3 regions of the Streptomyces sp. NPDC001156 genome follow, and region 1 is predicted to be linked to each of the others. Evidence: riboswitches for the same ligand, from Rfam matches in the RefSeq annotation. Region 1 holds a riboswitch; each other region holds the start of a gene.
What was found. Region 1 has a riboswitch for cyclic di-AMP ahead of ACWDA7_RS28270 (M23 family metallopeptidase). Riboswitches for the same ligand answer to the same signal wherever they lie in the genome.
Positions count from the first base shown of each region.

Region 2: another riboswitch for cyclic di-AMP. It lies ahead of ACWDA7_RS32310 (NlpC/P60 family protein); the one in region 1 lies ahead of ACWDA7_RS28270 (M23 family metallopeptidase).
Region 3: another riboswitch for cyclic di-AMP. It lies ahead of ACWDA7_RS10950 (transglycosylase SLT domain-containing protein); the one in region 1 lies ahead of ACWDA7_RS28270 (M23 family metallopeptidase).

Region 1 covers NZ_JBSFJX010000072.1:6,700-9,964, reverse strand. The annotation lists gene ACWDA7_RS28275 (GntR family transcriptional regulator) at 257-952, opposite strand; gene ACWDA7_RS28270 (M23 family metallopeptidase) at 1,148-1,900, opposite strand; cyclic di-AMP (ydaO/yuaA leader) riboswitch at 1,914-2,123, opposite strand; gene ACWDA7_RS28265 (M16 family metallopeptidase) at 2,395-3,265, opposite strand, start outside.
Region 2 covers NZ_JBSFJX010000094.1:27,429-30,693, forward strand. The annotation lists gene pcrA (DNA helicase PcrA) at 1-758, opposite strand, end outside; cyclic di-AMP (ydaO/yuaA leader) riboswitch at 1,166-1,335, shown strand; gene ACWDA7_RS32310 (NlpC/P60 family protein) at 1,344-2,516, shown strand; gene ACWDA7_RS32315 (tellurite resistance/C4-dicarboxylate transporter family protein) at 2,624-3,265, shown strand, end outside.
Region 3 covers NZ_JBSFJX010000015.1:64,302-67,566, reverse strand. The annotation lists gene ACWDA7_RS10955 (CocE/NonD family hydrolase) at 1-787, shown strand, start outside; cyclic di-AMP (ydaO/yuaA leader) riboswitch at 1,160-1,328, shown strand; gene ACWDA7_RS10950 (transglycosylase SLT domain-containing protein) at 1,348-1,836, shown strand; gene ACWDA7_RS10945 (HAD family hydrolase) at 1,850-2,707, opposite strand; gene ACWDA7_RS10940 (RNA-guided endonuclease InsQ/TnpB family protein) at 3,055-3,265, shown strand, end outside.

The DNA of each region.
Region 1 (3,265 bases):
TCACCGAGCGCCCACACCCCGGTCCCGGCCGAGCGGCCGCCATGGTGCGCGAGGCACCCTCGCACGGTCACCCGGTGCGACGTTCCACCAACATGCCGCCCTCGCACCGCCTCCGGCCGCGCAGGAAATTCAGCAGGCCACATCGAATAGCGCGCAAGTCGCACAGATATCGCACGCACCGGATTTCCGTGCGCCCGGGAAAAGGCAGCCTGAATAAACCCCTGCCGAATATCTCTCTTTGTATACGTCGCCCATGTTAATGACGCAGTCCCGACATGTTTACGGCATGTTGCGAAGTCCTCACGCGCTCCGCCCGGTCCGTCGCACCGGGAATGCGCAGCCGGTGCGCCGCGGTCGCACGCTCGGTGTGCACGGCCGTGATGGCCCGCGCCCGCTCGCTGTCCCCGCGTGCGACGGCGTCCACGATGCCGCCGTGCTCCGCCCAGGACTCCACCGGGCCGGCCGGTGCCTCGACCGCGTACATCCAGGAGATCTTGTGCCGCAGCTGAGCCAGCGTGGAGGTCAGCGCGGGGCTTCCGCAGGCTTGCGCCAGCGTCTCGTGGAACCAGCCGCCCAGAGAGCGCAGATCTTCGCTGCCGCCCTTCCTGGCCCGCTCCTGACCCAGTCTGACCAGGCCGCGCAGCACCTTGAGGTGGGCCTCGGTGCGGCGCTGCGCGGCCCGCGCGGCACACAGCGGCTCCAGCAGCATCCGCATCTCCAGCAGGTCGGCGGCCTCCTGTTCGGTGGGCTCCGCCACGCACGCGCCCGCGTGCCTGCGAGTCACGACGAACCCCTCGGCCTCCAGCGTGCGCAGCGCCTCGCGCACGGGGACGCGGGAGACGCCGTACCGGCGCGCGAGAAGCTCCTCGGTGAGCCGGCTGCCGCGCTCGTAGACACCCGCGACGATGTCATCACGGATCGCCGTGCATACCGAGTGCGCCGGAATACGCATGCCCGACCTCCGCCTTAATCCCCGCGAAACGTCGCCGATTGACGTGTTCAACCGACTCTATTGCAGCGGACCGGAATTTCCGACCGCGGGCCGGAATCCATGGATATTTTTTGGACAGACAGCCGTTCGAAAGAGGAAGGCCCCGGCTGCTGAGCCGGGGCCTTCCAGGGGCGCGCGCCTGCTTCGGGCGGGTCGTCAGACGTTCACGCCGTGCGACCGCAGATAGGCGACCGGGTCGATGTCCGAGCCGTACTCCGGGGACGTACGGGCCTCGAAGTGCAGGTGCGGCCCGGTGACATTGCCGGTGGCCCCGGACAGGCCGATCTGCCGGCCCGGAGTGACCGTCTCGCCCACGGAGACACCGATCGACGACAGGTGGCCGTACTGCGTGTAGGTGCCGTCGTTCATCTTGATGACGATCTGGTTGCCGTACGCGCCACCCCAGCCCGTCTCGACGACCGTGCCGGAGCCGACCGCGTGCACGGGCGTGCCGGTCCCGGCGTGGAAGTCGATGCCGGTGTGGGTGCCGGACGACCACAGGGAGCCGCCGGTCTTGTAGCCGGTCGAGACATAGGAGTGGGAGATCGGCGCCACATACGCGTTCAGGCGCCGACGCTCGGCCTCGCGGGCGGCGCGCTCCTTGGCCTCGCGGTCCTGCGCGGCCTTCACCGCGGCACGCACACGCGCCGCCTGCTCGGCCTTCTTCTGCTCCGCGGCCTGCCTCTGGGCGGCGGCCTGTGCGTCGATCTTCTGGGCGACCGAGTCGCCGAGGGTGACGGCCTGCATCAGGCCGGTCTGCTGGACGGGGTCGCCGGCGGCGAACGCCGGGGTGGTCAGAGCGCCGATGACACCGGTGGTGGTGAGCGCCGCGACGCCCACGGCGCTGGTGGTCGTGCGCATGACGCGGCTCGGCCGCCGGTGCTTCCCGGTGGCGCAGGTGAACGCCATGAAGTGGCTGGTCCTTTCCTTCCTTCTCGCCTACCGGGTTAGCTGACGGGTTCGGAGCAGGAAGGTCTCCTACGGGCGCATGCCCGATTCACCCCAGGGACTTGTGCCCGCCAAGGCCACGAAGGCGGCGACAGCGGGCTCCGTCGGCCGCGCAGGCGGCCACGAAAGGTGGGTCCCCGGCTCCCCTGGCTCGCGCCGTACGGGGACTCGGCGATGACTGTCCGGCGCCGCGGGTGCGGCGCACTGTCTGACGGACAGCCTGAGAGACGCTAAGAGGACGGTCTTTCAATCACCAAACCGAACAGAGTGTTTGTAGCGCATCCCACAGGGCAGAGAGGCAACCTCTATGGCAATACGGACAAATAGCACACAAGTGGGGCCCTGGTGCCGGAAAAGGCACCAGGGCCCTCATGTACCCGCCGTGCGACGCGCACCCGTCTTTCAACCAGGTCGCGATCGCACCGGGTTGCGCCTCGCGGGCGCACGGCGTCGCTCTACTCGGCCCGTACGACGCTCACTTCGCCGATACCCAGCGCCTTGACGGCCTCCTCGATCGCTGCCGCGTCGCCCACCAGGACGGTCACCAGCCGGTCGACCGGGAACGCGTTCACGACGGCGGCCGTGGCCTCCACCGTGCCCGTGGCGGACAGCGCCTGGTACAGCCTCGCCTGGTAGTCGTCCGGGAGGTGCTGCTCGACCTGGTCGGCCAGCGTGCTCGCGACGGCCGCCGCAGTCTCGAACTTGAGCGGCGCGACACCCACCAGGTTCTGCACGGCGACGTCCCGCTCGGCATCCGTCAGCCCCTCGGCGGCGAGCGTGCGCAGCACCTTCCAGAGGTCGTCGAGCGCCGGGCCGGTGTTCGGCGTGTCGACGGAGCCGCTGATGGCGAGCATCGCGGCGCCCGTGCCATCGGGCGCGGAGCGCAGCACCTGGCCGAACGCCCGCACTCCGTACGTGTAGCCCTTCTCCTCGCGCAGGACCCGGTCCAGACGCGAGGTGAGGGTGCCACCGAGGCAGTAGGTGCCGAGCACCTGGGCGGGCCACACCCGGTCGTGACGGTCGGCGCCCACGCGGCCGATCAGCAGCTGCGTCTGGACCGCCCCGGGGCGGTCCACGATGATCACGCGACCGGTGTCCTCGGCGGTCACCGGGGGCACGGGGCGCGGCTTGGCGGGCGCGCCGGTCCAGGCGCCGAGGGTCTCCCCGAGAAGCGCGTCGAGGTCGAGCCCGGTGAGGTCGCCGACCACGACGGCGGTGGCCGCCGCCGGGCGCACATGCCGGTCGTAGAAGGCACGGACGGCGGCGGAGTCGATGCCCTGGACCGTCTCCTCGGTGCCCTGGCGCGGGCGCGACATGCGCGAGGAC
Region 2 (3,265 bases), on a different contig from region 1:
TCGAAGTCGAGCGCGTTCGCCTCGCGGAGCCTGGACTGGTAGAGCGCGTACGCCTGGGCGAGGGTCTTCTCGAATCCGTCGGCGGCCTGCGCGGCGAAGTCCTCTTCGTCGATCAACTCGTTCTTCAGGTTGGAGATCTTCGCGCTGAAGGACTTCGGCGGGTATCGCTTGGGGTCGAGGTCCAGGTCGCGGCAGACGAGCGCCATCAGCCGCTTGCTGTCGGCCGCGTCGTAGATCGAGAAGGAGGATGTGAAGCCGAGTTTCTTGCTCTCCCGGCGCAGGATGCGGACGCACGCGCTGTGGAAGGTCATCACCCACATCGCGTTCGCGCGCGGGCCGACGAGGTGCTCGACGCGCTCCTTCATCTCGCCCGCGGCCTTGTTGGTGAAGGTGATCGCGAGGATCTGCCCAGGGTGGACGCCGCGCTCGGCCAGCAGATGGGCGATGCGGTGCGTCAGCACACGGGTCTTGCCCGAGCCGGCGCCGGCCACGATGAGCAGGGGGGAGCCGGCGTGCACAACGGCCGCGCGCTGGTTCTCGTTGAGCCCCTGGAGCAGTGCCTGGGGGTCGATGACCGGGCGGGGCGCGCCGTCCCTGTAGTACGCCTCACGGTCCGGGGGTACGTCGAAACGCCCGCCGAACAGATCGTCCGGAACCGGTTCCGGAGCGTGATCGTCCTCGGGCGGCGGGGGCTGCTCCTCAGCGGCCGGGGTGGCCTTGAGGTCCGCCAGGAAGCTGTCGTCAAAGAGGCTGCTCATCGCTCTCCGAGTCTAGGCCGCCCCACCGACAACCGGCCGCCGCCCGGGAAACACACCGACCGGCCTGGGCTCTGCGATGGATGATCTTCCGAAACCGACCACAAGGACTCCGTCACCTTCCGGGATCGATCGGTCACCAGCGGAAACGGATCGCATGGGGCCGACATGCCTGCCCAGGACCCCGCTCGAGCCCGTGCGGACAGGAAGACGACACCCCTCCGACAGCCGCGACAGGAACGAGTCAACTCATCACAGAACTGCCCATATTGACCACGGGCCGACGGATTCATGAGCCAGGTCACGAAAATGTATCGGGCATATCGAACATCAACCTTCACACAGACCACATCAGTTGGCTACCGTTCCCGGCGGGCCGTACGACCCCCACCGGCGAAGGTCGCCGGGTCGCGCGGCTTCCGCCGAGTCCGGTGCGCCCTCGTGGCAGCCGGAGCCGGGGACCCACCCGATCCTGGGGTGAATCGGCCGACCGCCTTTCGGGGCAAGGCCGTAGGGCACGCCTTCCGAACCACCCGCCCGAACCCGACAGCTAACTCGGTAGGCGGAGTACGGAAGGAGTCGCCTCCCATGGCGCCGCACCGCAAGGCCCGCCCCTCAGGCACGCGCATCGCAGGCATACGGACCCCCGCCCTCGCGACGGCGGCCCTCACCTCCGTGGCCCTGCTCTCCCAGACGGCCAACGCCGCGCCCTCCACCGATGGCAAGCCGAGCATCGAAGAGGTCGAGAAAAAGGTCGACGACCTCTACCGCCAGGCCGAGTCGGCGACCGAAAAGTACAACGCCGCCAAGGAGAAGACGGCCAGCCAACGCAAGCGCGTCGACACGCTCCTGGACGACGTCGCCAGACGCACACAGAGTCTCAACGAGGCTCGGGACAAGCTGGGTTCGTTCGCCGCCGCGCAGTACCGCACCGGGGCGGCGGCCCCCGACACGGCCACGCTCCTGCTCGCCGACTCGCCCCAGGACTACTTCGACCAGACCCAGTTGATGGGCCGGCTCACCAGTCGCCAGAAGCAGGCGGTCGACGAGTACACCACCGACCAGGCCGCGACGATGGACAAGCGGCGCGAGGCCACCCAGAGCCTGCAGACGCTCACGGAGTCGCAGCAGACCCTCAGGTCGAGCAAGACGACCATCCAGACGAAGCTCGCCGCCGCACGGAACCTGCTGTCGGATCTGACCGCCGAGGAGAAGGCGCGGCTCGCCGCGATCGAGCAGAAGAAGCAGGAAGAGGCTCAGCGCCAGGCGGAAGAGCTGGCACGGCAGCAGGCGGCGCAGCGAGAGGCCGCGCAGCGCCAGGCGGCTCAGCAGAAGGCGCAGTCGAGCACGCCGAGCACTACGACCGGTTCGACGGACACGTCCGCCACGGGCTCCTCGAACGCGACGAAGGCGGACCAGGTCCTGGCGTTCGCCCGGGCCCAGATCGGCAAGCCCTACGCGTGGGGCGCCACCGGACCGGACTCGTACGACTGCTCGGGGCTGACCCAGGCCGCTTGGAAGGCCGCCGGGGCGACGCTCCCGCGCACCACGTACGACCAGGTGAACGCCGGCACGACGGTCTCGCTCACCGACGCCCAGCCCGGTGACCTGATCTTCTTCTACGACGACATCAGCCACGTCGGCATCTACATCGGCAACGGCATGATGATCCACGCCCCGAAGCCCGGCGCATACGTCCGCGAGGAGTCGGTCTACTACGGCGGCGCTTCGATCATCCACAGCGTGGTGCGGCCCGGCTGAGGCCGGTTTCCCTTTCCGGTACGGGGCACGCGCGCGTGGGGTTGTTTTCGGCCTCCCGCGCGCGTGCCCCGTACGCATCGCGCGTGTGCGTCCCTAGCATCAGGCGCATGTCAGGCACCTCCGAGCTCCGCACCTGGTGGACACAGCGTCCGCCCGCCACCGGGGCCGCCGTGATGGCGACCGGCATCCTGTCGGTCGGGCTGCATCTGACCGGGTACGGGGTCCTCTCCCGTATCGCCCTCGCCCTGACGGCCGCCGCCTGGCTGGGGCTCGTCGTCGACGTCGGCGTACGGGTGCTGTGGGAGCGCGACCGGTGGGCTCGGCAGGCTCTCACGGCGACCGCACTCGCCCCTGTCGCGGCGACCGCCACGCTGGGCACGGGAGTGTCCATGCAGGGCGGGCAGCCGCTCGCCGAGGCGCTTCTCGCGCTGGCCTTCGCGCTGTGGGTGGGCTTGCTCCTCCCGGTCGCACTGCGCTGGGAGCGGCCTATGCCCGGGGCCGTGTTCCTCGGGTGCGTGGCCACGCAGGGGGTCGCCGTGCTCGCGGCGATGCTCGGGGCCACGGTGGGGACCGCATGGCTCGTGCACACGGCGCTGGTGCTCTTCTGGCTCGGGCTGGTGTTCTACCTGATCGGGCTGCGGTGCTTCGACCTGCGGCAGACGGCGACCGGTGCCGGAGACCACTGGATCGCGGGCGGCGCGCTCGCCATTTCCGCGCTGGCCGGGTCCCGGCTCGTGGCAGCCGGGCAC
Region 3 (3,265 bases), on a different contig from region 1:
GCTGGGCCGTCCCCGGGTGCGGCTGCGGCTGACCTGTCCGGTGCCGGGCGGCCAAGTGGTCGCCCGTCTCTGCGATGTGGCGCCCGACGGTTCGTCGACACTGGTCACCCGTGGAGTCCTGAACCTGTGGGCGCGCCGCGGTCCTGATCGGCCCGCCCCCTGGATTCCGGGCACGACGGAGGACGTGGTCTTCGAACTGAGCGGTGTCGGCCATGCCTTCCCGCCCCGTCACCGCATCCGCCTGGCCGTCTCCTCCGCGTACTGGCCGTGGGCGTGGCCCCGGCCCGGTTCGGAGGCGGGCTTCACGCTGGACCCCGCCGGAAGCTCGCTGGAACTCCCGGTGCGGACCCGGGAGCAGGGGCCGCACATCGCCTTCGAGGAACCGGAGCAGTCCGAGCCGCTCGGCGTCAGCGATCCGGCCACGCTCGACGAACCCCGCCCGGAGCGCCTGGTGGTGCGGGACGTGGCGAAGGGCGAGTGGCTCCTGGTCGTCGACCCGCGCCGGGACGGCACGCGCGTGTATCCCGACGGCCTCGAAGTGAGCGAGGACGCGCTGGAGGCGTACACCATCGAGGACTCGGGTCCGTTGACCGCCCGCATCCGCTGCGACTGGTCGGTCCGGCTGCACCGCCCGGAGTCGGGCTGGGACGCGAGGGTGGAGACGCACGCGGAGCTCACCTGCACCGAGACGGACTTCGTCACCTCTCACGAGGTCGTCTGCAAGGACGGCTACGAGGTGGTGTTCCACCGCACATGGGAGAAGCGGATCCCCCGCGGAACGGGATAGAGGCGAGGCATCCGATCGCCACCTCAAGCCCTTATGGGGCAATATGCCCGATTGGCCGGAATGCCGGGCGGGAGAGGTGCGCGCATCCGCCTGTCCGAATTGCCACATTAGCCCCTTAGTTGCCAATCGCGCCTCACGTAAGGGCGAAGTGAATTGAGTCACGCACCCGTCGGAGGGGGGCTTTCGGGCGGGTCACCCAATCACCCTTTGCGTATGCCAAGTTGAGCATCTCTCGACAAAGAGGATCACACCCCTTATTCCCCGATGTCATGGTCAATCGGGTCGGAGCATGACATCCAGGCTTGTTCCCGACATGTGCTCTCGCATACCTTCCCTTCGACCCGAGCGGGCCGCCGAATCCTGCCGCCGCTCGAGAAGCCATCGACCCACCACGGCAGGAGCGGGGGACCCAGGTAAGTCGCCGGGCCGGACACTGTGCCGGAGCGGCTTGGGGTGAAGCCGTGCCTCGACACCGAGGACACGGCCGGGCACCTCCCCGCCCGAACCCGACAGCTCACCTCGCAGGCGCCGGAGAGGAATGCCACATGTCCGCTTTCGCCCTGCCCGCACGTCGCCAGGACCGCAACTCCAAGGCCACCCGCATCCGCCGCGCACTCACCGCCGCGGGGACCGGAGCCGTGGTTCTCGCCCTGCCGATCATGGGTGCGACCTGCGCTTCGGCCGCCACGCCGGCCGCTCCGACGAAGGCCGCCAGCGTGACGTCCCGCGCCGGTAGCCTCGACGGCTGGATCCGCCAGTCGCTCGCGATCATGGCCCAGAAGGGAATCCCCGGCTCGTACAACGGCATCTACCGCAACGTGATGCGCGAGTCCTCGGGCAACCCGAAGGCCATCAACCTCTGGGACTCCAACGCCCGCAAGGGCATCCCGTCCAAGGGGCTCCTCCAGATCATCGACCCGACCTTCCGGACGTACCACGTGTCGGGCACGCCCTTCGACCCCTACGACCCGGTCGCGAACATCACGGCCGCGTGCAACTACGCCGCCCACCGGTACGGCTCGATCGACAACGTCAACAGCGCCTACTGAGGTCCGCGGGCCGTCAGCGCCTGACCGGCAGCCGCCGGCCGGGGGCTGGCGGCCGGGGGCTGGCGGCCGGGAACAGCCGCTCGAGGACGACGGCGACGCCGTCGTCCTCGTTCGACGTGGTGATCTCGTCGGCGACCGCCTTGAGTTCCGGGTGGGCGTTGGCCATGGCGACGCCCTGCGCCGCCCAGTCGAACATGGGGATGTCGTTGGGCATGTCCCCGAAAGCGATGGTCCCTGACGGGCTCAGGCCCAGGAAACCGGCGGCCAGCGCGAGCCCCGTCGCCTTGGTGACGCCGCTCGGCTGCAGCTCGACGGTGCCGGGTCCCGACATGGTGACCGTAGCCAGGGAACCGACCACGCCACGGGCCACCGTCGCCAACTCGTCGTCGGACAGGGCGTGGTGGCGCAGCAGCACCTTGCTGATGGGCTCGCACCACAGGTCCTCGCGCCGCTCCACCCGCACCGCGGGCAGCGTGGGATGCGGCATTTGGTAGCCGGGCTCGATGAGCGTGAGCCCGTGCACTCCGTCCTGGTCCACGGCCGCGTACACCTGCCCCACCTCGGCCTCGATCTTGCCGAGCGCGGTTTCGGCCAACTCCCGGTCCAGGGTGACGGAGAAAAGCAGCCGCTGAGCGCCGGCGTCGTACACCTGCGCGCCCTGTCCGCACACCGCAAGCCCCCTCCCGCCGAGGTCGTCGAGCAGCGGTCGCACCCTCGGCGCCGGGCGCCCCGTCACCACCAGGTGCTGTGCACCGACCGCGGTGGCCCGTTCCAGTGCGGCCCGTGACCGGTCGGAGAGCGTGTCGTCACCACGCAGCAGCGTTCCGTCCAGGTCAGTGGCGATGAGCGAGTAAGCGAGGGGTGCGGCCATGATCAGAGAATACGGATGGAAACACCTCAGCGTTCGGGCGGTTACCGGACGGCATCCGATATCCCACGCAGCCCGGCACGCACGGATATCCTCCCTCACGTCACGGCCCCCGGGAACGGCGACCGGCGGCTCGACTCCCCCTGCCCCACGCGCCGTTGAGCTCTTCACCGGGTTCCTCCGAGGATGCGCCGGCCTTCAGGCCGGGGATGAATCGGACTCCTGCGGAGCAGGGCAGGGGTAGCCGGATCGCCGTCAGGGCGATCCGGTGTCGACCCCGCACGGCGGTGATGTCGCCCACGATGATCAAGAACTCTCAACTGTCAGTCCTCCCGGGTAGGTTCGGATGCATGACGACAGCAGCGGCCACAAAGGACGCCGGGCATGCCCGGTACACCTTCCGTGTGCGCCTGTCGAACACGGCCAGGCGCCGACTCGAAGCCGAGTGGGATCGCTGCCGGTGGATCTGGAACGAATGCGTGGCCAAGTCCAAACAGGTCCACGTGCAGGCCAGGGCAACAGGCGAGAAGCTGACGTGTGGCCCGGCTCAGCTCGACAAGA